DNA from 2 places in the Exiguobacterium abrahamii genome. Region 1 is predicted to be linked to the other one. Evidence: riboswitches for the same ligand, from Rfam matches in the RefSeq annotation. Region 1 holds a riboswitch; the other holds the start of a gene.
What was found. A riboswitch is a leader RNA that binds a small molecule or an ion and turns the genes downstream of it on or off. The one in region 1 is predicted to bind S-adenosylmethionine.
Positions count from the first base shown of each region.

Region 2: it holds a riboswitch for S-adenosylmethionine, as region 1 does, so the genes downstream of both, msrA (peptide-methionine (S)-S-oxide reductase MsrA) here and ITJ88_RS14165 (amino acid permease) in region 1, are expected to answer to the same signal.

Region 1 is NZ_JADOYC010000005.1:183,430-198,504, reverse strand. Features, by position in the region: gene ITJ88_RS14190 (GntP family permease) at 1-866, opposite strand, end outside; gene gntK (gluconokinase) at 891-2,432, opposite strand; gene ITJ88_RS14180 (GntR family transcriptional regulator) at 2,425-3,141, opposite strand; gene ITJ88_RS14175 (ketopantoate reductase family protein) at 3,324-4,238, shown strand; gene ITJ88_RS14170 (polysaccharide pyruvyl transferase family protein) at 4,444-5,910, shown strand; SAM riboswitch class I at 6,019-6,120, shown strand; gene ITJ88_RS14165 (amino acid permease) at 6,198-7,601, shown strand; gene mmuM (homocysteine S-methyltransferase) at 7,576-8,511, shown strand; gene ITJ88_RS14155 (MarR family winged helix-turn-helix transcriptional regulator) at 8,580-9,002, opposite strand; gene ITJ88_RS14150 (CBS domain-containing protein) at 9,186-9,641, shown strand; gene ITJ88_RS14145 (MFS transporter) at 9,668-10,906, shown strand; gene ITJ88_RS14140 (DUF1801 domain-containing protein) at 10,957-11,382, opposite strand; gene ITJ88_RS14135 (hypothetical protein) at 11,468-11,815, shown strand; gene ITJ88_RS14130 (M20 family metallopeptidase) at 11,883-13,055, opposite strand; gene ITJ88_RS14125 (SDR family oxidoreductase) at 13,196-14,026, opposite strand; gene ITJ88_RS14120 (PDZ domain-containing protein) at 14,162-15,031, shown strand.
Region 2 is NZ_JADOYC010000003.1:34,424-49,498, forward strand. Features, by position in the region: gene ITJ88_RS11425 (C40 family peptidase) at 1-1,886, shown strand, start outside; gene ITJ88_RS11430 (putative quinol monooxygenase) at 1,944-2,237, opposite strand; gene ITJ88_RS11435 (M20 metallopeptidase family protein) at 2,315-3,493, shown strand; SAM riboswitch class I at 3,556-3,659, shown strand; gene msrA (peptide-methionine (S)-S-oxide reductase MsrA) at 3,755-4,285, shown strand; gene ITJ88_RS11445 (winged helix-turn-helix domain-containing protein) at 4,516-5,115, shown strand; gene ITJ88_RS11450 (MFS transporter) at 5,130-6,350, shown strand; gene ITJ88_RS11455 (DMT family transporter) at 6,611-7,093, opposite strand; gene ITJ88_RS11460 (Crp/Fnr family transcriptional regulator) at 7,106-7,774, opposite strand; gene ITJ88_RS11465 (DMT family transporter) at 7,790-8,218, opposite strand; gene ITJ88_RS11470 (NAD(P)H-dependent flavin oxidoreductase) at 8,356-9,294, opposite strand; gene ITJ88_RS11475 (gamma carbonic anhydrase family protein) at 9,386-9,925, shown strand; gene paaX (phenylacetic acid degradation operon negative regulatory protein PaaX) at 9,982-10,866, opposite strand; gene ITJ88_RS11485 (enoyl-CoA hydratase-related protein) at 10,940-11,707, opposite strand; gene ITJ88_RS11490 (acetyl-CoA C-acyltransferase) at 11,704-12,912, opposite strand; gene ITJ88_RS11495 (3-hydroxyacyl-CoA dehydrogenase) at 12,909-13,775, opposite strand; gene ITJ88_RS11500 (aldehyde dehydrogenase family protein) at 13,850-15,075, opposite strand, start outside.

The sequences.
Region 1 (15,075 bases):
ATCCCCATCGTGTAGACCGCGACGAGCAGTGAAATCAACATCGCTGTCGAAGCGTTTCCGATGAACTCGATTGCCGAGATGACACTGTTTTCACCCCAGCCGAGTGTTTCTTGTAAGAGCGTGAAGATTGTTGCGACCGACATTAAGAGGACCGGTAGCATCGCCGTGAAAACACTGATGCCGAAGCCTGGTGTCTCATCTAAATCAAATTCTTTTTGTTCCCCGAGTGACGCGATGTTTCCTGTCCGTGTAAACGATTCAGGAACGAGTCGTTTGGCGATCTTCGTAAAGACGGGACCGGCAATGATGACTGTCGGAACAGCGACGATGAAACCATACAATAAGACTTCCCCGATATTGGCATTGTACTCACCGGCGATGACCGTCGGACCCGGGTGAGGTGGTAAAAAACCGTGCGTGACGGATAGGGCTGCGACCATCGGGATCCCAAGATATAGGATCGAGACACGAAGCTGACGTGAAATCGCAAAGACGATTGGAATCAACAGGACGAGTCCGACTTCGAAGAAGAGGGCGATCCCGATGATGAATGAAGCGACGACGACAGCCCACTGGATGTTCTTTTCCCCGAATCGGGCAACAAGCGTCATCGCGATTCGCTGCGCCCCCCCGGCGTCAGCGATCAGCTTCCCAAGCATCGCACCAAGACCGAAGATCAGTGCGAGGTGACCAAGTGTTCCGCCGATACCGGCTTCGATCGTCTTGACGATCTGATCGAGCGGCATGCCGAGCAAGAGTGCGACGCCAAAGGAAACGATGATGAGTGAGACGAACGTATTTAATTTCAACCCCATGATGAGAACGAGCAACGCGACGATCCCAATTCCTACGATGACTAAAGGCATGATGACTTCCCCCAAAAGATTAAGTTAGTTTTCTTCTTGAATCAAGCTCCGTTGATACGTAGCGATTCGTTTATGATCCTCGGACAATGTCCGCGCCAGGCTAATGAAAATCGGTAAAAGCTGACGATATTCATGCATCGCTTCTTCATTTGGTACATGGCGATGCGTTTCCCCGATCATCTCGGAGACGACTTCGAACGAATCGATTTCCCCTGTCGCATACAGTCCGAGAATACACGCACCGAGACATGAACTTTCAAAGCTTTCCGGAATGACGACTTCCGATTCAAAGATGTCCGCCATCATTTGGCGCCAGACCTCGGACCGGGCAAAGCCACCGGTCGCCTGAATCCGCGTCACAGGACCGTCCATACACTCGACGAGTGCAAGGAAGACGGTATAGAGATTGTAGATGACGCCTTCTAGTGCCGCTCGGATCATGTGCTCTTTTTTATGCGAAAGCGTCAAACCAAAGAACGAACCGCTGACGTCCGGATTCCAGAGCGGCGCTCGTTCGCCGGACAGGTAAGGATGGAACAACAGTCCGTCAGATCCCGGGCGGACGCGTTCGGCAATCTTCGTCAGGACGGCGTACGGATCGATGCCGAGACGTTTTGCTGTCTCGACTTCGGCTGACGCGAGTTCGTCTCGGATCCACCGTAAGACCATTCCGCCATTGTTGACAGGTCCGCCGATGACCCAGTGGTCCTCGGTCAGTGCGTAACAGAACGTCCGTCCTTTTTCATCCGTCTGCGGACGATCAATAATTGTTCGGATGGCGCCGCTCGTTCCGATCGTGATCGCAATTTCCCCTTTGCGTATCGCGTTGACGCCTAAATTCGAGAGGACACCGTCACTGGCACCGACTAAGAACGGCGTATCGACGGATAGTCCCATTTGTCGTGCGTAATCGACATTCAGTCCGGTACATGATGTCGTTGTCGGTACCGGCTCCGATAAATAACTCGCATCGATCCCTGCGACGTGTAACGCGCCCGTATCCCAGCCTAATTCATGAATGTTGAAGAGACCGGTTGCTGAAGCGAGAGAATGGTCGATGACATATCTGCCGAACAATCTTTGAAACACGAACTCCTTGATCCCGACATATTTTTTCGTTTGAGCATGGAGCTCCGGACGATCTTCGACGAGCCAACTGATTTTGCTGAGCGGTGACATCGGATGAATCGGTGTTCCGGTCCGGTGATAGATCGATAGACCATATTGTTCCTTGATCTTGTTCGACCATGCTTCACTCCGACTGTCCGCCCACGTGATGCAGGCAGTCAATGGTTGATGCTGTGCGTCCATTGCGATCAAGCTGTGCATGGCACTACTGAACGCGACGAACTTTGGTGGCATGCTCGGATGACGCTTCGTGATCAAACGGATCGATTCGAGTACCGCATCGAAAATTTCTTCCGGATCCTGCTCCGCCGTCGAGCGATTCGGTGTGTGGAGCGGGTAACCGACGTTTGTTTGTCCGATGACTTCTCCTTTTGTCGTAAATAGGACTGCTTTCGTACTCGTCGTTCCGATATCGACGCCTAACATGTATTCAGTCATGTGAATCGACTCCTTTCGACATCATTTGTTGCGTTTTCCAGAGATCTTCGACTTCCTGGACGTCATCAAAGTTCTGATGTAAGGAAGCAACCATCCGTTCACGGTCACCTGTCTCAATCGCTTCGATGTACAAGGCGTGGTTCGCGAGGATGCGTTCGAAGTCTTCGATGTCTTCCTCGAATCGTACCCGCATCGATAGGAGGATGAAACTTTCCATGACCGGTTTGAGATTTTGCCAAATCATGCTGACATATCCATGATCAATCGAGCGGATGATCGTTTCATGAAACAGTACATCCTGGAAGGAGAATTCATCGGCATCCTTGTATTTGATGGCAACCTTCATCATTTCGAGAATCTTACTGAGTTCCCGGACGAGTTCTGCCCGTTCGATTTTGACAAGTCGTTCGAAGACGAATGTTTCGATGAGTAGCCGGACATCATAGATTTCCTGAATGTCGCGCTCAGACAAACCGACGACGACCGCTCCCATCCGCTCGAGACGAATCAATTGTTCGGATGCAAGGACCTTTAACGCATCACGGACAGGCGAGCGACTGACTGAAAAGTCAGAGGCTAATTTGTTCTCAGATAAGATGGTACCGCTTTCAATCCTTCCTGAAATGATGCGCATCCGTAGCTCGTGTGCAACACGATCTCCGGCGGAAGCTTTTGATAACCACTTCAAGGGGTATAACATTTCTGACATGGAATCACCTGATTTCTAAAGTGAGTATACTTGTATACAAGTTAGTATATACGTTTTTTTCTAAAATGCAAACGCTTAACTTAAAACAAATCGATCCACACAGAAATCAGGAAATCGGTTCCAAATATGTTAGGGTGAAGGAGTAAGCAACGCACAGAACGGGTAAGGAGGAGATAGTACATATGAACATGTTAGTTGTAGGTGCAGGGGCAGTTGGAGGATATTTCGGAGGTCGTCTTGCTGAGCAAGGGGAACAGGTGACATTCCTTGTCCGTTCGAATCGATATGAACAACTACAAAAAACAGGACTGCACATCACTAGTCCTCATGGTGATATGACGATTACGCCTCAGTTGATAACACGAGACATGCGACCGGATCGTGCATTTGATGTCATCTTGCTTTCGACGAAAGCCTATCACTTAGATGACGTCCTACAGGATCTTGCGCCATTCGTTTCGAGCGAGACGTACATCATTCCTTTGTTGAACGGCATGCAGCATATTCGACGGTTAACAGAAGTCTTTGGAGAAGATCGAGTACTGGGCGGTCTTTGCTTCATTGAGTCGACGCTTGATGCAGAAGGGCGCATTGTACAGACAAGCCCGTCGCATCGGCTGTTGTTTGGTTCACGAACCGGTAAACCAACAGCGCGTCTAGAGAAAATCGCAGCGTGTTTTGCGAAAGCGAAGGCACCAATGAAGTACTCGATGCATATCATGGATGACATGTGGCAAAAGTATCTCTTCATTTCGACATTTGCGGGCGTGACGACGCTATTTCGCTCAGCAATCGGTCCGATTCGGGAAGAAGCTGTCGGACGTCAAATGATTTTAGACGTCATGTCGGAAGCGAAACAGGCGATGGAAAAACAAGGGGCAGTCTTTAATGACGATGTAGAAGCGGTCTTGCTGAAGCAGATGCATGCAATGGAAGATACGATGAAATCATCGATGTTACGGGACATGGAAAAGGGTCAGCCCGTCGAAGTGGAACATTTTTTCAGTGCGTTATTGAAGCCTTCTATGACTGATCAGATGCATGCCTTAAAATTAGTCGAAGCAAATCTACGCATGTATCTCGAAACGATTAAATAGTCACATTTTTCTATTTTAGAAAAATGATGGTGTGGTGCAAATGTTTCGTTTTGATGACGAAAGACCTGTTTCCCTTAGGAATCGTTGACTTCCGAAATAAAGTTCATCTATTCTTAATGAGAATGAAAAAAACTGATAATATATTTTTCCGTATTTTTTTCTTGCAAGGACGAATGAAGCAGACGAGAGGGGAAGTTTATCCATTATGAAACGTATTATTATTCGTGCAGGTATGACACCATTCGAACAGTTCGATGCTCCTTATTTGATGAAACATAATTCCATTGGAGGAAACGTTGGAAATCTTATCTATCAATACAGTATCTTTCGGACGTTGATGACAGAAGGTACGACGATTACACCTGACTATTACTATTACGACGAAGAACGGGCAGACGAAATCAATGCCAACTTTGATCTTTATGTCATTCCGTTAGCGGATGCATTCCGAAAAGAATTCGTACCGACGTTACGGAAATATACACGTCTCATCAAAAAATTAAAAATTCCAGTCGTCGTCATCGGTGTAGGGTTACGTGCACCGTTTGAACCAGACTTAGATGGTGGATTCCCATTCGATGAAGATGTCAAAGCATTCGTCAGTGCCGTTCTCGAGCGCTCGAGCATGCTTGGTCTTCGCGGGGAGATCACGTCGAAATACTTAACACGTCTTGGTTTCCGCGAAGGGATCGATCATCGCGTCATCGGATGTCCTTCGATGTACGCGTTCGGTCGCGACTTGCACATCCGTGAAACAAATATCACACCTGAATCGATGATTACGGTCAACTCGTCACGTTTGGCTCCACAAAACGTCCTTGATTTCATTACACGCGGAATGGAAGAGTACCCGAATCATTACTTCATTCCCCAGTGGATGAAGGAACTGAAGTTGACGTATACAGGAACGCACCCGATCGCAGATCTTTCAGTGACGAACTATCCGGTGAAGATGTCGGATCCTGCTTACATGAATGATCGGGTCCGCTTCTTCTTGAACGCACAGACATGGTTCGATTTCATCGGACAAGCAGACCTTAGTTTTGGTGCGCGCTTGCACGGAAATATCACAGCAACGCTTGCAGGTACGCCGAGTATCCTCATTCCAAAAGATGCACGGATGCGCGAATTGACGGATTACCATCAGTTGACGCATATTTGGGCGAACGACATTACAGCGGATACACAATTATCCGACGTCGTAGCAAGCGCTGACTTCCAAAGTCCGGCACGTGTTCAAGCGCGTAACTTCGACAACTTCGTTGACTTCTTGAACGTGAACGATCTTGAACATATCTATCAAGAGACGAACTATCCTGAGAATGTACCGTTTGACCGTCAAATGGCGCAAACCGAGTTGCTCCCACCAGTCCAGCCGATTTCTGGCGTGAGTCTTGAAGAAGCAGTCGCTCGTTTTGAACGGTTCTTCCCGGAACAAGAGAAGAAGATTGCGGATGCGCAAAAACAAACAAAAGCACAATTAGCTGAAAAAGATAAGAAAATCAAAGCATTGCAGAAACAAACAGGAATGGCTCAAAAGGATCAAGAGATTGCGGCACTCAAAGCGCAACTGGCTGCCCAAACGAAGAAAATGAAGCACCAGCAAGGAACATTGAATCGGAAAGCGGTTCGTGCAGCCTTGAAAACAGCGGATTTATTCGCTAAAAAGTAACCCTTCAAACATTCCGGATCGATACGATGCGGAATGTTTTTTTGATAGAAGTATTCTGAATTGTGTTGACAATTCGGAAAAGACTTGATAGGGTTAGGAACAATTACATACTTATCCAGAGAGGTGGAGGGACTGGCCCTATGAAACCTCAGCAACAGGTCGAAAGATACTGTGCTAATTCCTGCGGGTGCTGCACCCGATCGATAAGATTTCCGAATTGTCGACCGACGCATCCGTGAGGATGCGTTTTTTGTTTGAAGTAGGTGGAATGAGGAGGAAATGGATTCATGAAAACGAGCGGAGCATTTCGACGCAAGATGGAATCACGCCATCTGATCATGCTGTCGTTAGGTGGTGTCATTGGAACCGGATTATTTTTAAGTACAGGTTATACGTTGGAACAAGCAGGACGTGTCGGAACGATTTTATCGTATTTGATCGGGACCGTCGTCGTTTACTTAGTCATGTTAAGTCTCGGTGAACTCGCCGTGCATATGCCGGAAACCGGATCATTCCATAAGTACGCAACGAAGTACATCGGACCCGGTACCGGTTATACAGTGGCCTGGCTCTACTGGCTGACGTGGACGGTCGCCCTTGGTTCAGAATTCACGGCAGCAGGCATTTTGATGCAACGTTGGTTCCCGTCGATTCCGGTATGGGTGTTCAGCGCATTGTTCGCTGCGATGATCCTTGGTATCAACGTCTTGAAGGTTCGTGTGTTCGCTGAAGTCGAGTTTTGGTTCTCCGCTATTAAGGTCGTGACGATCATTGCGTTCATTTTACTCGGTGCGGGAGCAATCGTCGGCTTCATTCCACTGCAAGATGGTAGCCCGGCTCCATTCTTTTCTTCGTTAACCGAAGGCGGGTTGTTTCCAAATGGCGCTTTCGTCATCTTCATGACGATGCTTGCCGTGAACTTTGCTTACTCGGGAACGGAACTAATCGGTGTCGCAGCGGGTGAAGCAGTCGATCCGAAACGAACGATTCCGCTTGCAATCCGGACGACGATCTTGCGACTCGTCCTCTTTTTCGTCGGTACGATCATCGTGTTAGCCGTCTTATTACCAACGGATGGGAAAGGTGTACTCGAAAGTCCGTTCGTCGCCGTGTTTGAACGAATCGGAATTCCCTACGCGGCAGACGTGATGAACTTCGTCATTTTGACAGCGATCTTGTCGGCAGCGAACTCTGGACTTTACGCCGCCTCTCGGATGCTCTGGTCGCTTGCGAACGAACGCATGATTCCACGCTTCTTCGCCCAGGTGACACCAATTGGGGTTCCACTTCGAGCGGTATTGTTCAGCATGCTTGGTGGAGGACTTGCCTTGCTGTCTAGCATCTATGCAGCAGGAAGTGTCTATATCGCGCTCGTCTCGATTTCCGGTCTCGCTGTTGTCGTTGTTTGGATGAGTATCAGTGTTGCCCAGTATCGTTTCCGGAAACAATTCCTCCGCGAAGGGCATACGGTCGACGAATTGGTCTATCGCACACCACTCTTTCCATTTGTACCGATCGCCGCTTTCGTCGTTTGTTTGATTTCTCTGATTGGTATCGGATTTGATCCGACACAACGAATCGCCTTGTACTGTGGTATTCCATTCATCGTGATCTGTTATATCGTTCATGCGTTCACGAATTCTGCTCAGAAACGGAGTGTTGAAGATGTCCCGAATCAAAAATCCAGTTGATCAACGATTACAGGAAGTTCCCTTTCTTATTTTAGATGGTGCCCTTGCAACCGAACTTGAACAGAAGGGATTCGACCTGAACGACCCGCTTTGGTCAGCACGTCTCTTGATCGAAGCACCGGAACAGATCGAACACGTCCATCGTGACTACTTTGAAGTAGGTGCCGATGTCGCGATCACTTCAAGCTATCAAGCAAGTATCGAAGGATTCAAGCAACGTCATATCACGACAGCGGAAGCACAGGCGCTGATTCGACAAACGGTCACCTTGGCGCAAAAAGCACGCACGCGTAGCGGGAAGAGTGACGCATTGATCGCGGGATCAGTGGGTCCTTATGGTGCCTACTTAGCAGATGGTTCTGAGTATCGCGGTCATTATGGGGTGTCAGCAGATGTGCTAGAAGCCTTCCACAGACCACGGATCGAAGCATTGATTGAAGCGGGGGCTGATCTACTGGCATTTGAGACGATACCGTCGCTCGAGGAAGCTGTCGTGTTGTTCCGGATTCTCGAAGCGTATCCGGAAGTGTCCGCTTGGCTGACGTTCTCGCTTCAAGATGCGACACACATTAGTGAAGGAACGGCACTTGCGACGTGTATTGAGACAATTGGACAACATCCACAGCTCGCAGCAATCGGTGCAAATTGTTTTCCGGCATCTTACGCGACCGATTTCATCCGTCACGTCAAGGCGTTGACGGATGTGCCAATCATCGTCTATCCGAACTCTGGTGAAGTCTATGATCCGGTCGCAAAAACGTGGTCAGGTACGAATCAGTGTACGTCGTTCCAAACCGTCGCGAAGACATGGTATGAGGCAGGGGCACGATTGATCGGCGGTTGTTGCCGAACGTCACCTGAACACATCGCACAAATTCGTTCGGTTTGTCAGGTTGCTCATACATCATGAAGAATGACGAAAAAACGGACGCGAAATCGATTGATTTTGCGTCCGTTCCTTTAAATGGTGTGATTTTGTTAACGCTCGCGCAAGGCACGGTTGAATTGTTGCAACAGACGTCCAAAATCTTCAGCATCGTCCGATGGCCAATCCGTCAGGAGACGTTCGATGCTCGCGAGACGTGCTGTCCGGTAAATCGTGAGCTCTTCTTGTCCTTTATCCGTAATATGATAGAAGAAGGCACGACCATCTGTCGGATCTTTTACTTTTTCCACAAGTTGCTTCTGATCGAGCGCTGCAGCTTGGCGACTGACGGTCGAGACATCAAGCTGGAGTTCACGGGCAAGTGTTTTGACACCGACGTTGCCGGAATCCGCTAATTGTCGTAGTAAGAGGTAGGAAGCACGATCTAAATTACGATTGTCTGCCGTCGCTGTCGTCAAGCGCCGGATCAGGATCGCTAACTCCAATTCAATGGTTTCGAGTGCTTGTTGAGACATCGGGTATCTCCCCTTTCAAAAAAGTCTCTCTGTCCCTCATGATTACCCAATGTGGATAAGCTGTCAATGCGAAAAGCAGGAGGCTTGACAGAGTTGTAGTTGTATTATACAATCATTTTTGTTCTTTTAATTGTATCATACAACTTTTTTCATATGAGAAACGAACGACAAAGGAGAATTCAGATGAAAGCTTATGAGTCGATGAAACAAGAGGTCATCACGGTAAACGATACAGATCTGATTCGGACGGTCATCGAACGATTCATTCAATCTGGTATTAGCGGCGTTCCTGTCATCAATGCTGAGCAGGAGGTCGTCGGGTATATCAGTGATGGAGATATCATGCGCGCGATCGGAAAACACAAGGACATCATCGTCGATACATTCTTATATGTAGATGTCATCAAAGGAGACGAAGAAGATTATGAAGATCGGATTCGTCATATCTTGAATCGACCTGTCATGGAACTGGCACGCCGGAAAGTCGTAACTGCGGACGCTGACACAGAAATGGAAGAGATTGCAGCAACGCTCGGCGCAAAACGGATTAAAAAGCTTCCGATTCTGAAAGCAGGACGGCTTGTTGGGATCATTAGTCGAGGCGACGTCATCCGCCATTCGTTTAAACAGTTCATGTAACACATCCAATAGAAAGAAGGGACACTATGGCACTTGCTGAAAAAACAACGACGCTTGAGCCGGAAACGGTATTAGCAGAAAGCAAACATGGATTATTCCATCAACCAGTTGCTGTCTGGGCAGTCTTTTTCGCCAGTATCACAGCATTCATGGGAATGGGGCTCGTCAATCCGGTCTTACCGACGATTGCCGAGAATTTAGAAGCGTCAAAAAGTGAAGTAACGCTCTTATTTACAAGTTATAACGCCGTCATGGCATTCGCGATGTTGATTACAGGCGCGATCTCATCACGGATTGGTCAAAAAGGAACATTGATGCTCGGGATCGCCGTCATCGCAACCGTTGCTGGTTTTGCTTCACAAGCAGACAGCATTTGGACGCTCGTCGCGTTACGCGGTGGTTGGGGACTAGGGAATGCCTTATTCGTCGCAACAGCACTCGCTGCGATCGTTTCTCTGTCGTCAGGCGGAACAGCCAAAGCGATCATTTTATACGAAGCAGCCGTTGGTCTTGGGATTTCGATTGGACCATTATTAGGCGGAACGCTCGGTTCAATCACATGGCGCGCCCCGTTCATGGGTGTTGCGACAATCATGGTCATCGCGTTCCTCGTCTTGCTCTTCTTAATGCCAAAACCAGCAGCATCTGCCGCACCGAAACAGAAGCTATCATTAAAAGCACCGTTCCAAGCGATGAAGCATCGTTCGCTCTTGACGCTCGGGATCGTTGCAGCACTTTATAACGTTGGGTTCTTTACGATCATGGCCTATGCACCATTCGTCATGAAACTACCAGCGCAAGGACTCGGATTCGTCTTCCTCGGCTGGGGAATGTTGCTTGCGATCACATCGGTCTTAACGGCTCCGAAACTGAAACAATGGTTCGGAACGATCAAAGCGATGATCATGATGTTGATCACATTCGCAATCTTGCTTCTATTAATGGGGATCTTCACGGAAACACCTGCCGTTGTCATCGTCTGTGTCATCTTGGCGGGAGCCGTGCTTGGGAATAACAACACGCTCATCACGACCGCTGTCATGGATGCAGCACCTGTCGAACGTTCGACAGCATCTGCAGCATACAGTTTCCTACGTTTTCTCGGGGCAGCCATCGCGCCATTCATGGCCGGTAAATTGGCTGAAATCTTCAACGCAAACCTACCGTTTTATGTCGGAAGTGGCTTCGTCCTCTTATCCGTCATCATCATCGGGGTCAATCTCAAACACATTCGCCATATCGATCGGACGGAAGGCGGACATTAATTTCAAAAAAACAGCCGAAGCGAATCCGCTTCGGCTGTTTTTGATTGAAATCAAGACGGGTACATGTCTTTTAACGTGCGGATCGAGTGCTCAATCATTTCCCGAAGAACGTTTAAATCGATGTCAGTCAGTCGTTTTACGTAGAGGCAGGACTTACCGCGTCGATACGTACCGAGAGTGGCAAACAGTCGTTCCGATACATCGTCTTCATCAAGCGCGAGATAAAGGACGAGGTTCGTCTTGCGCGGAGAAAAACCGACATAAAAGCTGTCGCCCTCGCGACCGGAGGCATAGCGGTAATGATAGGAACCAAAGCCAATCAAGGAAGACCCCCAAAGGACGGCTTCGTATCCCGTGACCTCTTCGAAGAACTGACGTAATGTGATACCATCTGCTTGACGTAATGGCGGTTCGACTTGTGCCAAAAAGGCATCAACGGACTGTTCGATAGGACCTGTTTTTGGCGTATCGGACATAAGCAGACTCCTTTCGGATGAAGAAGATATCGGTTACTTTCGAGAAAGGCTAGTAAATATCCTGTAACTCAGAGGTGGAAATCGAATGAATCATCGCATCGTGTTTCGAGGAGAAGAAGACAGTCTATCGTGGAACATCTTACACGTATACCCAAAACAAGAAGAACTAACGATTCAGATGACGGGACAAGATAGTGCACACGAGTTTTCAGTTACATTTAATCAATATGATGTGTTCATCCGTAACTTTGCTCACGTCCATGAGTCGTTACACGGTGAAGTCGTATTCGAACAGGGCATGATACGTCTCCGTTTACGATATGACCGGCTTGGTCGTGTCTTCATCAGTTGGTCTGACGGACAAACGAGTCATCAGTTTCGCAGTGATCAAAGTTATTTAAGTGAGGCATTGGCACAGCTTGGTGTGTACTAAACTAAACACAGTAAAAGTAGAAGGGACGACTTTGGGTATTGCACCCGAAAGTCGCCCCTTCTTTTATTTAGTGTGATGGAAGAGGTTGATGTAATGGTGTGTTGATCAAGTTGAAGCAAAACGCAATCGTTTGTTCATATTCGGATAACGGAATCGACTCATCGACTTGATGCGCGAGACGGAAATCATGGAAGGAAGCAATCGCGATCGGGAATGCTTTTTTTGCTTGGCTGAACATTGCACCATCTGTTCCGCCTGGGATGGCGATTTTTCGTGGTGTCACGCCGCTGACTTGCTCCATCGTATCTGCGACCTGTTGCAAGAAAGGCGCTTGTTCATCGGTTTCACAGGAAGGAATATCCTTGATGACGGTCACGCTCATGTCAAAGTCAGGATCTTCGGAAACAAGTCGATGTTCGATATCCGTAAAGGTAGCAAGTACATCCGCTCGACCGAATCCCGGAATCGTTCGAATATCCATATAGAACGAAGCCTGGCTCGGAACGACGTTTGGTCCTTCGCCTCCTGTTATGGATGTGATCGACGCAACGACCGGACCGAGTGCCGAGTGATGATTCACCGTGATCGAGAAGCGTTCCGACTTCACTTCCTGGATGACGCGATATACGTCATCAATCGCATTACGTCCAAGTTGCGGGGCAGAGCTGTGTGCACTTTTCCCACGGCATGTCACTTCTATCCCGACAACCCCTTTTTGTGCATAACCGATCATCCCACTCGTCGGTTCTGTGATCAGTAGAGCATCTAAATCATCCACATGCCCTTGTTCGGTCAAATGACGAGCACCCGTCATGCCATTCTCTTCATCGGATGTAATCAGAAGTTTGATGGTGTTCGGACGGTCTTGACGTTCCTTGTATTGAATGAGCGCTTGTACCATCGCCATGACACCTGATTTCATATCTGAAGCCCCACGACCATAAATGCGGCCATCTTCAATTTCACCACCGTATGGATTTTTCGTCCAGCCGTCTCCTTGAACCGGAACCGTATCGAGGTGACCAGATAATCCGAGGACAGCAGGACGTGAAACCTCCTCGCTCGCAGGAACGGTCGCGACGAGACAGATTCGTTTTGGTGAGACCTCAATCCATTCTGTCGAAATCTGATGGTCGACCAGTACATCGTACACGTAACGTGCGACGGCTTCTTCTCCATCCGTCGGGTTGACGCTTGGAATTTGAAGACACCGTTGTAAGTAAGTAATCGCTGTTTGCATAAGTATTTCCCCCTTTACACATCCTATACCCTGCTAAAAATACTTCAGGGAGGTAAACGAATTCTGAAAATAATTTACGGGGATGAACGTCTTGAAATAAAAGAAAAACGGTGCAACCAGAGGGTTACACCGTACCTTGCTCATTCACTTTTTTCTGCTTCGTCTTTCCACTTCGAATCAATCAACATCTCTCCCGGCCATGTATAAGCCATGATGCCACCGTCTGCTGTGATATCCTCACCTGTGACATATGAGCTGTCGTCAGAAGCAAGGAAGAGGGCGACCGTTGCCATCTCGCGTGGTTTACCGAGTCGTCCGAGTGGTGTGATCCAAGCGTTCGCATCGCGGAACTGTTTGCCTTGCTCTTTTTCTTTTTCACCGACAAGTGTATCGATGAGTGGTGTTTCGATTGTTCCTGGTGATAACGAATTGACGCGAATGCCATGACGCGCATAATCGATTGCCATCGCGCGCGTGAAGTTCGCGATCCCACCTTTCGCTGCGTTATAACCGGATCGGTTCAAGTCAGCTGCGCGACCAGACATCGATGACGTATTGATGATTGAACCACCGTTATCAAGCATGAGTGGAATCAAGAATTTACTGACGAGGAATGTACCGCGCAAGTCGACCGCGATGATCCGGTCGAAGAGATCGATTGGATACTCGTGGACTTTCCCGCCTTGTTCATCGATTCCGGCATTGTTGAAGAGGACGTCGATTGTACCGTATGTCTCTTTGACGTGCTTCGCAAGTTGCTCGACACTCTCGACGTCTGAGACATCGACATGGACGGCTTCCGCTTTCCCACCTTGTTGTGTAATCTGTTCTACTGTTTGTTGTGCTTTTTCAAGTGAGACATCGGCACAGACGACCGTTGCTCCCTGTTCTGCGAAGACAAGTGCAGTCGCTTGTCCAATTCCTGTTGCCGAGCCGGTAATGACAGCTACTTTTTGATCGAGTCTACCCATTATTAAATCCCTCCTAAGTCGTATCGTTCACCTTATGAAACATTCCCGGAGAAATGGAGATTAAACCCATCGATGCGTCTAGTAATAGAGGATAGGGGGTACATCTACAACAGCACAATCGCTGTATAGAGGGAGATGAGAACGCTGACATCCGATCAATGGCAACTTGCCAAAAAATTATTACACGAAGCCGTCCAGTACCAAATGACACTCGAGAAGAGTGCATTCGCAAGTGAATTGATCGACCAAACGACACCGGTCCTCTGGTTTGGTGATGCGACACGTAGCAGTTGGGTGACGATCGCGACGAACCCATCTCGATCGCAGTTTTTAGACCGAACAGGTAGATTACGATTTGACGAGCATGGTCCGCTTTTCATACGTCCACAATCTATGACATGGAATACGTATTTACAAGAAGAGACATTGACGGAATCGATCCGACGCTTCAATCGTTACTTCAAACAACCAAATGTGTATCGGACCTGGTTCGGTCGACCAGGTGGCGGTAAGCTCGAAGGATTCTTGAACGGACTCGGTGCGTCGTTTTACGAGAAGACGCTTGATCCGGTCATTCACTTGGATTTTTTCCCGTTTCCGACACACCACTACATGGGAGCGATCAAAGAACGCAGCGTGTTGGAAGATAGTCCGTTCGGTCAGACATTTTTGTTACGCCTGCTTGAACTGTTTTCGATAAAAGGAATCATCCTGCTCGGTAAGGAACACACGGAACGATTTGCGAAGCTCGAACCAGACATCGATTGGACGACCTATCGACCAACGGATTATCCGGACGCGATTTTTCAAGTCGGCTTCTCGTCACGATTTCAGGTACCCGTCGTCGGACTCCACTTCAAACCGAGTGAGCAGTTCATCGGTCTCGGTAATCGAAAGGATGAAAACGGCGTCAGCCATGGCACCTACGGGTCAGCAGAACACTTACGTCAAATCGGAATGATTGTCCTTGAAAAAGTCACGACATACAGTGAAAAAGGAGATTGACAGATATTTCGAACTCCCTAATAATAGGAGATGAATTAGCACTC
Region 2 (15,075 bases), on a different contig from region 1:
AGCAATACGTCTACGTATCGACGACACAACTCGAGCAACTTCCGAAATTGGTTGGGACGCGTTATGCCAAACGAACGACTTCTCTTTTCGTTGAACCGAAAACAACGAGCATGAAGACAGCCGTCGTTCAAAATCAAGCATTCGAAACGTTCGGTACGATCGGTACTTTTACGCGTGTTGCGACTAAGACGGGTTACGCCTTCGTATTGACGGCTGATTTAGCTGATGCGCCGGTCGTGAACCATCCAGAAACAGGGCTACGTTACGCCCAACAGCAGACGACAGTCTATGCTACTGCGACTACAAAAGGAAAAGTCGTACAATCGCTTCCTGTGAATACTTCGCTTCAGACGTACGGCGTCGAGGGTTCATTTACACGAATTAAACGAAACGACGAGTATGCCTATGTGTTGACGGCACATCTCAGTACGTTGAAATACTATCCGAAGACTGCGCGCCTCTACGTTCAGCGCGCTACGCCAATCTATTCGGATGCCAAATCTTCCAGTCCTGTCTTAAAGCAACATCAAACGAATACGCTGCTGACGGTGTATGGCACAAGCGGTGCCTATAGTCGGATCATCTTCCGTGGAGTTCACGCTTACGTCAAGACAGCTGATCTCGGTACTGGAAAAGTCTATGCATCAACCGGGACACGTTACGCGAAACGCAACTTGTCCGTCTACACATCTGCTTCGACGAAGAGCAAAATCATGTATTCCGTCAAACGAGCTGACAAACTAACGATTTACGGAAAAAGCGGCAGTTACACACGCTTGAAAAAAGGATCGGTCTACGGTTACGTCAAGACGACGGATCTCGTCACGAAAAAGCCGGATCTGTATGACGTCACTGGTCAACGCTACGTGACGGAAGACGATGTCGTCATTCGTTCGCAGGCAAAACTATCGGGTAAAAAAATCGGCACATTCAAAAAAGGGGCCTCGATTTCGATCTACGGAAAAAGCGGTTATTATACACGCGTCAAATATAAAAACACCTTTGGTTTCGTTGATTCGAGTCGCATCGGACTGAACAAGCCGACGGCAAAAGCAAAAAAAGGCACGACATTTTATGTCCATCTGGAGCAGACGCCCCTCTTCTCTGCCGACGTGGCTTACAGTCGCCCAGCTGCCTATTTGAAGAAAGGGACGAAATTAATCGGTCTAAAATCAATTGATGATGATTTTTGGCAAGTTCGCCTGGCAAATGGTCAGACGGGTTACGTCCTCAACCCTTATATCAGCACGAGCAAACCCGATATGAAACTGACGCAAAAGGCAATCGATCGAAAGAAAATCTATACGGTCAAACAGACGACATCCTTCTTCGCAAGTCCGACGAGTCCAAAGGGCAGTGGGCTCGTTGAACAAGGCAAACGCGTTTATCCGCGTCACCGGGTCGGGAACTTCTATGTCATCCAGTCGGGCTGGACACCTGTTTATCTTCCGGTCTCAGCCGTGACGATTACGTCCGATAAACGAGTCGTCCAAAAGAATAATACGCGCGGTGAAAAGCTGATCCAAGCAGCCGTTCAACATATCGGCACACCTTACACATGGGGTTCGCAAGATGCCGTGAACGGTGGTTTTGACTGTTCCGGCTTGATTCATTACGCGACGAACAAGGCTGGAAAATACGGTGGTCGGACGAATGTTCGTGGCTACTGGTACGGTGCGTTCTTTACGAATCGTCGGACGAGTATCTCAAGCGGCAAACGCTCGGATATCGTCTTCTTCCAGAATACCTACACGGATGGTCCATCGCATATCGGGATCATGCTCGATAGCGAACACTTTATCCATGCGGGCGGTTCACAGCTTCAAATCAACTCGATTTATGAACCGCGTTGGCAAGAGCATTTCCTCGGTTTCAAATCGATGTAAGACAAAAAAGACGAATCCGTCGAATTCGACGGGTTCGTCTCTTCTTATCGCAACACGTCAGAATGTCATCTCGACGTATTTCGTTACTTGTCGATCCATCAAGTATAACTCGATCTGTTCACGGTATGCTTTATAGTGGTCGGATGCGATATGCGCTTCAAGCGCCTCTTCGTCACGATACACTTCATACAGCATGAACTGATGCTCATCCTCGATCGATTGATGCAAGGAATAGCGCAAGCATCCTTCCTCTTTTTGCGCGGCATGATAGACCGTTTGTAGAATCGGAAAGACTTGATCCGCGAGTCCTGCTTTGATGGTAAGTACAGCGTTGACGACGATTTCTCCCATGTTTCATTATCCCCTTTCGTGATTACCTGTATCTGTACCCATTTTCACGAAAAAACACACGTCAAAGGAGCTTGAAGATGCAAACACAACTTTTTGAAGCACTCGAACAATTCGAACCAAAGATGATTGCGTTACGGCGTGATTTTCATCGACATCCGGAACTTTCTTTCCAGGAAGTCCGTACACCAGAACGGATTGCAAACTTTTATGCGGAGCAGGGCATCCCTTATCAAACAGCCGTCGGAGGTCGTGGTGTCGTCGCGACGATCGAAGGCAAACAGCCTGGTCCGACGATTGCGGTCCGTGCAGATTTCGATGCTTTACCACTTCAAGAAGAGACAACACTTGCCTTCCGGTCGATCCATCCCGGTGTCATGCATGCCTGTGGACACGATGGACATACGGCGATGGTGATGGCCCTTGCTGCTACACTCTATCCGTTACGAGATCAATTGCAAGGAACGATTCGAATCATCCATCAGCATGGAGAAGAGGTCTTTCCCGGTGGAGCCATCCAAATGATCGAAGCCGGCGTCCTCGAAGGCGTCGATGCGATTTTTGCGACACATCTCGAAAATGATTTACCGGTCGGTACGATCGGTTTTCGAGAAGGACATACATTATGTGCAATCGACGAATTCGAAATCATCGTCCATGGTCAAGGTGGACATGCGCAAGCACCGCACAAAACAAAAGATGCGCTCGTCGCTGGAGCGCAGCTCGTCTGTAACTTACAGCATCTCGTCAGTCGACGGGTCGATCCGTTCGAGCCGGCAGTTCTTGCAATCGGATCCTTCCATGCGGGAACGGCGCCGAACATCGTCACGGGTGAAGCACGCATCGTCGGCGAAATTCGGACGTTCAATGAGACATTGCGGCATCAGCTCCGGCAAGAAGTCGATCTTGTCGCCAAAACGACATGTGCCGGCATTGGTGCCACCTATTCAATCGACTTCACGACTGGTTACCCGGCGCTCTGGAATCATCCGGACGAGACAAAACTCGTTCAGGAAGCCGCTTCTTTCTTACCGGAAGCATCCGTCCGGGCACTCACACCAATGATGGCTGCGGATGACTTCGCGCATTATCTAACGCATGTGCCAGGAAGTTACTTCTTTACCGGCTCCGGATATACGGACGGTCGCGTCAACTATCCACAGCATCATCCGCAGTACGAAATCAACGAACAGGCGTTGTTGGTTGGTGCGAAGACACTCGGAGCGACGGTTTTACGTGCCTTGAAACCTAAGGATTGACTTTATTTCTGTGTGAATGGTATCATCACAACAATGATAACGAATGACATCAACTTCATATACCCTTATCAAGAGTGGACCGAGAGATCTGGATCGATGACGTCCCAGCAACCTGCGCATAGCAAGGTGCTACGACCAGCAAAGCGAAAGCTTTGGTTGATAAAAAGCGGCGACTCCTTTTGCAACCAAGCGAAGGAGTCGTTTTCGTTTTTCTCGCTGTCAGACATACAATGGGAATTTCCCACGGAGAGGAAGAGACGGATGGAAAAAGCAACATTTGCAGGTGGATGTTTTTGGTGCATGGTGACACCGTTTGAAGAATTACCAGGAATCGAGGGAATCGTATCGGGTTACATGGGCGGTCACGTCGATAACCCAACGTACGAGCAAGTCAAAACAGGAACGACGGGACATCTCGAAGTCGTCCAAATCACGTTTGATCCGAGCCTGTTCCCGTACGAGCGTCTGCTCGAACTCTACTGGCCACAAACGGATCCAACAGATGCAGAAGGTCAATTCCAAGATCGCGGCACGCAGTACGCACCAGCGATTTTCTATCATACGGATGCACAGCATGAAGCAGCAATCGCTTCCCGTGATGCCCTCGCTGCAAGCAATCGTTTCAAACAACCGATCGTGACGCGAATCGATGCCGCTTCTGAATTTTATCCGGCGGAAGAGTACCATCAAGACTTCCATAAGAAAAATCCAGAGCACTATAAAAAAGATCGTGCTGCTTCTGGTCGCGATGCTTTCATCGAGCAGGAATGGAAAGATACGACGACGGTCTAATCACCTCGAACCACATACAGTAGCTGAGACTGATTTCAAACATCTCGTCCTTCCCTTACTTTCAGTAGAAAGTGGAGGATGATCGAGATGTTACGGGAGTCAGTTTTTTTGCATGTAAACAAACGGTGTCTTCTTTACTAATACCCTTACATAAATTTGTAACCGTTTACAAATGGAGTCATTTATTTTACGGTTAATAAAAATTAACCGGTTAAAAAGGAGATGATTGCATGGAACAAAAAGCGATTCACATATTAGAGAGCTATGAACAATTAAAAGTGATCAGTGATCCGTTACGAACAAAAATCCTCATGCTTCTCGTAGAAAAACCACATACGGTACATCAGTTAGCCCACGTACTGACGTTATCCCGCGCGAAGATCCTCTATCACGTACGAGAACTTGAAAAGCATGACTTGATTCGTCTCGTCCGGACGGAAGAACAGGGCGGCAATCTATTGAAATACTATCAAGCGATTGCTCGAGGATACATTCCTGCCGATCATCTACTGAACTTCGTCGAGACGAAAGAGGCGACCCGGCAGTCGTATCTCGAAGTATTGGACCGGGCAAAGACACGCGTTCTTACGGCTCCGACAGCTACTTTTTCTCCTTCATCTTCGAACGTCGAGGACTGGATGAGCTTATCACTTCAAAAGGAACTGACGATGTCTGAAGCCGACTTTCAACGCTTTGCTACAAAGTATCGTGCTCTATTGGACGAGTTCACACGGTCTCCTTCACGAGACGCAAAAGATAAAAAACACTTCTATATCATGACAACTGCCTTTGCAATTGATGAACCACTGTTTGAGAACGACGAGGTCTAAATCGGAGGTGTCTTATGCTACCTATTGAAATGGAGACGCAACAATCACTGTTTAAAAATCGATCTTTTTTATTTTTATGGGGGTCCGGTATGTGCTCCGCCCTCTCCCTATCAACCTATCTGTTTGTTGAACAATGGTATGTCATCCATACGCTAAACCAGGCGTCATATCTCGGATTCGTCCTCATGACCACCTTGTTACCCCGTATTTTTCTCATGTTGTTCGGTGGCGTCTTATCCGATCGCTATAAACGTTCGACGATCATGCGTATCTCAAGCGGTCTACGGATCAGTTTTATAATTTGCCTCCTCGTGTTACTTCATGCCGATCAGCTTACATTGCTGACGATTTTAGGATTTGCCTTTTTATTCGGTAGTGTGGAAGCATTCTTTTCGCCAGCGAATGCTTCCTTACTGCCTACACTCGTTTCGAAAGAACAGCTCACTAAAGCCAATTCATTGATTCAGACATCTAATCAAATCGTTCTCTTTTCAGGTCCGATTCTTGGTGGAGTCATCCTCAGCCATTCCTCTTACTCGTACGTCTTTCTCGTGATTTTCGGAACACTCTGTCTGACGCTTCTCTTCACGTATGGTATTCGTGAATCTAAGGTCAAGCGAGCACGTCAGCATTCAGCTCTCTTTGAACTAAAAGAAGGGTTGCATTACGTCTTTCACTTTCAGCAACTCAAGCAGACACTTTTTCTTGTCATCTGTGTCAATTTCTTTTTCTTTGGACCACTCTTACTCGGAATCCCCTTACTCGTTCATGATGTGCTTCAAGGAGATGCGATGGATTTAAGTTATATGCAAGGGGCTTATCAAATGGGAATGCTCGGAGGGGCGCTCTGGAGTGGTTTTACACAGACGAAAGCAAATGGGCTTACCTCATCGGTCCGATTAATTGGCGCCTTAGGTCTGCTTCTCTTTCTGCTTAGTCAAGTCCAACAGATTTCGTTGTACCTGATCATCCTGTCATCACTTGGTGTCCTTTCTTCGATCATCAATATTCGCTTCATTACGTTCATCCAGTCTCAGTGTGCGGAACAGACGATGGGACGTGTCATGAGTGTCGTCAATGCCGCGTCAAACGGTCTCATTCCACTATCTTACGCGCTCCTCTCGTTTCTACTGTCGTTTCACGTTTCGATCACGACAATTATGTTGTACTGCGGTCTTCTCATTATTGTTCTCTCGCTTTACTTCGGAAGACGAATGGTTCATCTATTCGATTGAGATCAAGTCACAACACATAAAAACATGCGAATCTCCCGATCGAATTAGCGGGAAACGCGCATGTTTTATTTAGTCAATCTAGAACGTGAGTGTTCATCCTCGACTCCTGCAGGGAAAGAAAGCGCGAGTCGCGCTTTCGTCAGGGTCAGGTAAGACCCGGCAAATCGCATGGAATGCGGGATGACGCGGCTTACCTCCCGCCTGCGGAAAGCGAGGATGATAGAAACGTTCGTCAGTCGATCGAACGAGTATCAGATTTTTTAAGAGACTTGCTTCGGCATATCCTTCGCTTTCTCTTCCGGCGCGACGACTTGATACCGCTTCAAAACGAAGATCCCACATACCATGACGGCGAGACCGACGAGCTGACCGAACGATAAATCAATTTGTGGTAAACCGAACCAGCCGAACGTATCAACAGCAAGAGCAAAGCTTAACTGCGAAATCAGAACGACAGAGATGGCGACGGACGGACCAAGCAACTGAATCCCACGCATGACACAAAAAACGACGCCGACACCGACAAGTCCACCAAACCAATAGAGTGGCGATACGTTTTGGATCTGCCCGATTGTTCCACCACGAAACAGAACATACGTGACACTTGCTCCGATGAAGCCGACGAAGAAGACCAGCGTCGTTGTCGCCCAAGCACCGAACGCGTCACTCATCCGAGCATTCAATACCGTCTGTAAACTGATCAACATCCCTGCCAATACAGCACACACGATGCCTATTACCATGTTCGTTCCTCCTTACTCATAGCTGTTGCCGTTCGCCTTCTCGCGAATCCGCTCCAGATCAACGATGATGATTTTCCCGCGTCGTCGAACGAGAATCTCTTCTTCACACAACTTCGTGATGATTCGGTTGAGATGGCGATAACTTGTTCCAAGCCAGTCAGCAACGTCATGCAGGTTCGACGTCCGCATCTCCTGATAAAATAAGCTGTCACTGGCTTCAGAAGCGATCGACAACAAATATCCTGCAAATCGCTCTTCGACGGTATACAACACATGGTGCGACGCTGATTTCGAGTCGGCATACCACTTCGCTGTGATCGTGCGTAATAAGAATTGCAGAAAGACGTTCGTTGTATTATGCTCGCGTAAAACCGCATATGGTACGCTCAACACCTCGACATCGGTCACTGCTTCGACTGTATTCAGCACTTCCCGTTCGTTGATGAACTCAGCGTCACCGATCACTGTCAGTGGTGTCTTGAATCGCAGAATCCGTTGTTTCCCTTCTGACGAGGCAGCAGATATCTTGACCTTGCCTGCAACGATGAAGTACATCCGGTCGATCGCTGCCCCTGTCGTACAGAGGAGTTCCCCTTTTTGGAAGGTTTCTTGACGCAACCAAGCGCGCGTCTCTTCCGTCAAAATCGTATCCAGTCCATACTGTTGAATGACGGTTTCCATGTTCATTCCCCCCCTTTAGGCAAGTGAGAAAATCGCAACTCCTGCAAGCATGAGACCCACACCAACCCACTGACCACGATTTCCTTGTTTTTTTAAGACACCGAACCATCCCTTTAAATCAATCACAAACGCACATAAAATCTGTGCGACGAGTAATAAACACATCGCCCATGTCATCCCGAGTTTTTGGATTGCTGTCAGTTCCGTTACGACGACTAGCACGCCAATCAAACCGCCGCTCGCATAAATCCACGGTAACTGACGGAAGCCACCGATTTTTCGGTCTCGTACGAAACTGTAAATGACTAAACAACCCATCAAACCCACAAAGTGGACGATCAATACGGACAACCACGGTCCGACGCCTGTCGCAAGGCGCGCATTGAATATGCCTTGCAGGGCGATGAACAGACCGCTCATCAAAGCAAACACGACTCCTTGCACGTCATCTCCTCCTTTAATCTCTACACTAGAGTAGACCTTACTCGTGCCCTACTTGAAAAGGACAAATGTCCCATTTTCAAAAAAACATGAAAAAACCCGCTGTCCACAAGTGGAATCGCGGGTCCATCCCTGTATGCTCATGTCGTAAAACGAGTCGTCGTTTGTTTCAGCTGTTCCTCTGCTTCCGCCATCATGCGCGTAAACAACTCCGCAACAGTCGGCACATCATGAATCAATCCCGCAACCAGTCCAGCGTTGACATACCCTTTCTCCTCATCGCCCTCAAGAGCGCCCGTAATATGATACGACTCATTCGTCTGATCGAGAAAAGCAGCAGGTGTCTCTGCTGTGAGTCGTTCGACGTAAGGACCATCAAGGACACGTCGGACGAATCCGACGGAACGTCCGATGATGCGTGTATCGGTATCGGTCGCATTCATTAAGTGCGCCTTGTATGCCGAATGAACCTTCGCCTCTTTCGTCGCGATCAACCGTGTTCCGAGCTGGGCACCAGCCGCACCAAGCAACAAAACAGCTGCCAGTCCACGACCGTCACCAATCCCACCTGCTGCAAGGACTGGAATGTTGACCCGATCAACGAGTTGCGGAATCAAGGTCAGCGTCGTCAACTCAAGCGGTGAATTGATGCCTGCCGCTTCAACTCCCTCCGCTACGAGTACATCTGCCCCTGCCTGTTCTGCCTTTAACGCCTGTTTGACTGAAGCGACAACCGCGATTGTTTTGATACCGGCAGCTTGAAGTCGCTCTATGTACGGTGCTGGATTTCCTGCCGATAAGGAGACGACCGGAATCTTTTCTGCAATCGCGAGATCAATCAGTGCTTCCGTATAAGGAGACACCCGAATCGCGATGTTCAAAGCAAATGGTTGATCCGTCAGCATTCGTGTCTCGTGGATCCGGGACGCCACTTCATCGACCGACAATGTCCCGCACCCGAGCGTACCGAGTCCTCCGGCATTCGAAACCGCTGCCGTCAGCGCCGCATGACTAATGTTACCCATTCCTCCTTGGATCAAAGGATATCGAATTTTAAAGAGCTCACAAATCGGAAACATGTCTTTCCTCCGTTCTCGACTTCACTCACATGCTATACTGACATGGAATGAATAGTAGTTCATCTTATTATAGAAACGAGGTCATTCTGTTATGAAGATTCCGTATCAATCGATTCATCCGAACGTCGCCTCCGATGTATTCATCGCTCCTGGCGCTTATCTGATCGGAGACGTCACGATCGGTTCCGAGTCTACCGTCTGGTTCAACGCTGTCTTACGCGGTGACGAAGGACCGATTACGATTGGGAAACGATGCAGTATCCAAGACAACGCGACGATTCATCTGTATGAAGGGGCACCCGTCGTCATTGAAGATGAAGTAACGGTCGGACATAACGCAATTTTACACGGTTGCAAAATCGGACGTCGTTCGATTGTCGGAATGGGTGCGACCGTTCTTGATCACGCAGAGATTGGTGAAGAATGCATCATCGGGGCGAATACGCTAATTCCATCGGGAAAAGTTTTCCCACCCCGTTCGCTGATCATCGGCTCACCCGGTAAAGTCGTGCGTGAACTAACAGAAGCGGATCTTGCGATGATTCAGGAGTCGATTGATTCTTATGTCGATAAAGGATATGCCTTCCGAAACATTCTCGCAGAATCTGCTGAACAGAATAGATCTGAATGACACGAATGCGGGGCGGATCAACTGATCCGTCCCGCTCTTTTCATTCGAATAAATGCTCACCGTTCCGCAAACAGCGGATGTTCCGCCGCGTCGTACGAGGCACTGCGTTGCGACACATCGTGCGTCTCTTCAAAGATCGATTCGAAGAACCGACTCGCTGGTTGTGCAAGCAATCGGTAATATTGTTCGAACAAGAGCGCCGCATGATGTCCGCTCCACGCATCCGGTAACAATTCTTGTGGTAACCCGGGATCCGTGAACAGAAACTTCCGGTATTCATGTACGAGCATCGTCCGTTCGACGAAACACTGTTCATCCGTCATTTCTCCGAGTTGGAGCTGACTCTGATGGACGATGTATTGCCGGCTGTAATCCGTGATGAACGTCTCGTAACGCTCCTGCAATTCCTCCAGCGGAAACGCACGCTCGACAAGGGATTGATCCTGCTTCGGACCATGGTATTCACCGACGAAGAAATCGACATACTCTTCGATCTCATACGACGCGATCAATCGTTCCGCCTCTTTTTCAAGCGGGTTCGGTGAAATCCAAACCCCGTTCGATAAGTTGCCAAACCCACTCCACGTCAGTTCTTTACGGAGCTCGTCACGAATCTGGCGTTTATCCTCCGGAATCGTGTACATCAGCGTCCGCCATTTCCCGTCCCAGTCGTGCGGTGTTGATCTGTAGATCCGGCGTGCGGCCTCCTCCATCCGTTCCACCCCACGTGGTGTTAATGAATAGAAGCTTTTATTTCCTTGTTTCTCGGAGACGAGCCAGCCTTGTTTAACCATTCGGGAGACAGCAACCCGAACGGCCTGTTCGTTATGTCCGAACTCTTTGACGAGTCGAATTAAACTCCCGACCCAGATTTGATTGCCGTAATGGCGGATATAATCGCCGTAAATCGTAAAGATCATCGATTGGGTGTTCGCACTCATGGTATTCACTCTCTCTTCAGTCGTTCATAGTGTGTATCGTTAGTATACGGGTTATTTCAAACGTCGACCATCCTCATCTTCCTTCAAAGCGTGGTGGTCGTTTTTCAGCGAAGGCTTGTAGCGCTTCCTGACGATCGGCCGTCGGAATGACGACTTCATAGGCTTCTGTTTCGATCTGTAGTCCTTCTTCGAGTGAGACATCCCGCCCTTGATCAATCGCTCGCTTCGCTTGGCGCAAGGCGATTGGTCCGTTCTGTAACATCTGATTAGCAAACTCAAGACACGTCGTCATCAACGCTTCCCGGGCAACGACGGCTGTCGCGAGTCCGTACCGTTCTGCTGTCATCGCATCGATTTTTTTCGCCGTGAAGATCAATTCCTTCGCCCGTGTCTCCCCAATCAGTCGCGGCAAGCGCTGTGTTCCACCAGCTCCCGGAATGATCCCGAAGCTGGTCTCCGTCAAGCCGACGAGCGCATCTTCGACGAGAAAGCGGAAATCACAAGCAAGAATCCACTCGAACCCACCACCTAAGGCGTGACCGTTGACGGCTGCGATTGTTGGTTGTGGCAATTGCGCGATCGACGTGAAGACATTCCGGATCGCAAGGACATTACGCCGGACTTCTTCTTCGTTTAAATGCACGCGTTCTTTTAAATCAGCACCGGCACTAAATGCTTTTCCCGTTCCCGTAAACAGGACCACCCGCGCTTCCGAGTCGACTGATAACGCATCGACCTGTTCTTGCAAAGCGACAAGCGTCGGATAATCGAGACAGTTCAAACGTTCTGGACGATCAATCCGGACGATTGCGATATAGCCTTCTCGTTCTAAGTGAATCATACGAGTCCCTCCCGATCGACGACAAGTGCGATACCCTGTCCGACTCCGACACACATCGTCGCGAGACCATACGTCCGATTCGTCCGGCGCATCTCATGCAATAATGTCGTCAAAATCCGCGCCCCACTCGCACCGAGTGGATGACCGAAGGCGATCGCACCGCCGTTGACGTTGACTTTTTCGTTTGGTAAACCAAGTGCTTCGATACAGGCAAGACTTTGAGCCGCAAACGCTTCGTTCAACTCGATTTGATCGAGCTGTTCGACCGTCAACCCTGCCCGTCGGAGGACTTTTTTCGTCGCGTCGATCGGTCCGATCCCCATGATGGCAGGTTCGACCCCTGCCGTCGCACTCGCCCGGTAATACCCGAGCGGCGTCAAACCGAGTTCGTTTGCTTTTTCTTCACTCATCAATAACAACGCCGACGCACCGTCGTTGACACCTGAAGCATTCCCCGCCGTCACGGTACCATTTGGGAATAACGGACGAAGTGTCGCCAGTTTCTCACGTGTCGTCTCAGGACGAGGATGTTCATCGCGGTCGAAGACGCTGACGTTACCCTTCCGGTCCGTTTGTGTGACCGCAACCAGTTCGTCCGTGAAGTGCTCTGCCTCGATCGCTCGTTTTGCGCGTTGTTGGCTTTCGAACGCAAAGTCGTCCTGTGCTTCGCGCGAAATCCCGTACTGACGGGCGACGTTCTCGGCTGTTTCCGGCATCGAATCCGTTCCGTATTGATCTGCTAAACGATCATTGACGAAGCGCCAACCAATCGTCGTATCGTACATCGTCTGGTTGCCACGTGGGTTGGCTTGATCCGGCTTCGCGAGAACGAACGGTGCACGCGTCATGCTTTCCGTTCCACCAGCGATATAGATATCACCTTCACCTAAGGCAATCCCACGCGCTGCCGCGATGACGGCGTCGAGTCCTGATCCACATAAGCGATTGATCGTCGTACCGGCGACTTCGACCGGTAGACCAGCTAGTAGTCCCGACATCCGGGCGACGTTGCGATTGTCTTCTCCCGCCTGATTCGCATTGCCAAAAATGACTTCCTCGATCGTCTTCGGATCGACTTGTGGATTACGCTCAAGCAACGCTTCGATGACGCGTGCTCCTAAGTCATCTGGACGAACCTGACGCAAGGCGCCGTTATAGCGACCGATCGGTGTCCGAACGGCATCGATGATGGCGACCCGTTTCATGATGTCACCTCGCGATTCGTATAATCATAGACACCACGACCGGTTTTACGACCGAGTCGACCCGCTTTGACATACTGTTCGAGCAGTGGTGCCGGACGGTATTTTTCGCCGAGCTTCTCATGCAGATACTTTAAGTTGTGGAGCCGGGTATCAAGTCCGACCAAGTCCCCGAGTTCGAATGGTCCCATCGGGTAGTTTAAGCCGAGTTTGATCGCTTTATCGATCTCTTCTGGTGTCCCGAGTCCTTCTTGTAACATGTAGAACGCTTCGTTTCCGACGAGCGCACTGATCCGTGAAGTTACGAACCCAGGAAACTCACGGATGACGACCGTTTCCTTCTGCATCTGACGCGCTACCTGTTCAAGAGCTGCGACCGTCTCATCCGATGTCTCAAGACCACGAACGAGCTCGATCAGTGGCATCAGATGGACCGGATTGAAGAAATGCATCGCCATGACCCGGTCCGCTCGGTTCGTAAAGGACGCAATTTCCGTTGGACTCATCGTCGACGTGTTCGTCGCGAAATAACAGTCCGGACGTGCATTCGCTTCTAGCGTTTCAAAGACTTGCTGTTTGATGCTAAGTTGTTCCGGTACTGCTTCAATGACGAGATCCGCTTGTTGTGCCGCCTCAGCTAGGTCGGTCGACAGACGCAGCCGATCGAACAGTCCCTCGACCTCATTCGCGGACATCTTCCCTCGCGTGATGCCTTTCTCTGCGATGCGTTCGAGTTCTCGATAGGCACTTTCGACATATTCTTCTTTAATATCAACGAGTGTCACCTGAAATCCGCGGTGTGCGGCAACGTACGCAATGCCACGTCCCATGACGCCGGATCCGACGACGACGATTTGTTCTACCATCTGAATTCCCCCTTATCCCCTGTGCTGTTAAAAAAGGCTGGACTTCCCGACGGAACTCCAGCCTTCCCTCTTGCTTATAGTCCGAACGGATTGAGTGGACGACTGCCGTAATACGACAAGATACTTTTTGTTTCCGTGTACAGATCAAGCGTCTCGATACAGAGTTCACGACCGAAGCCCGATTGTTTATAGCCACCAAACGGTGTACCCGGGAAGGCAGAGAACGGACAGTTGACCATGACGATGCCGGCTTTGATTTGATTCGCGACACGTGTCGCTTTCGCGCCGTCTTTCGTCCAAACGGCTGATCCGAGTCCAAACGATGTATCGTTTGCTAAACGAATCGCTTCTTTTTCATCTTTGAACGGCATGACGACGACGACCGGTCCGAAGATTTCTTCATTGACCGCTTTCATTTCATGCGTGACGTCCGTGATGATCGTCGGTGCGTACCAGAATCCTTTTTCGTATCCTTCTGGTGCTGTCGCGTGACCACCTGTGACGATTGTTGCCCCGTCTTCTTTCGCTGACTGGACGTATCCATCGATGACATCGACTTGTTGTTGGTCGATGATCGCTCCAACGTGTGTTCCTTTATCGAATGGGTTACCGAGGACGAGTTGTTTTGTCTTCGCGACGAACTGTTCCATGAATGCTTCGTAGATCTCTTCGTGGACATACAGGCGCGAGCGCGCTTCACACGATTGACCGCTGTTATAGAAGATCCCGAACAACGAACCATCAACGGCTGCTGTCACGTCCGCGTCTTCGAAGACGATGTTCGGTGATTTCCCACCGAGTTCGAGTGTGACTCGTTTTAGCGTCTCGGACGCGCGTCCCATGATGTCTTTACCGACTGGTGTCGAGCCCGTGAAGGCGACTTTATCGACGTGAGGATGCTCAACGAGATGGTTGCCGATCTCGCGTCCGGATCCCGGGATGACGTTGACGACACCTGCTGGTACGCCAGCCTCTAGACAAATCTCACCGAGAATGATCGCTGTCAATGGTGTCAATGTCGCTGGTTTGACGACGACCGAGCAACCGACGGCGATTGCTGGTGCGACCTTCCAAGCTGCCATCATCAACGGATAGTTCCATGGGATGATTTGCGCACAGACACCGACCGCTTCTTTTTCCGTATAGTTATGGAATTGTCCCGGTACGTTATTGACGACACCACGGTGACCGACGATTGCACCCGCATAGAACTCGAAGTCTTCGATCGCTTGCGTGACTTGTCCTTGCGCCGCTGCCAGTGATTTCCCTGTATCAAGAATCTCCAGTTCGACGATTTCGT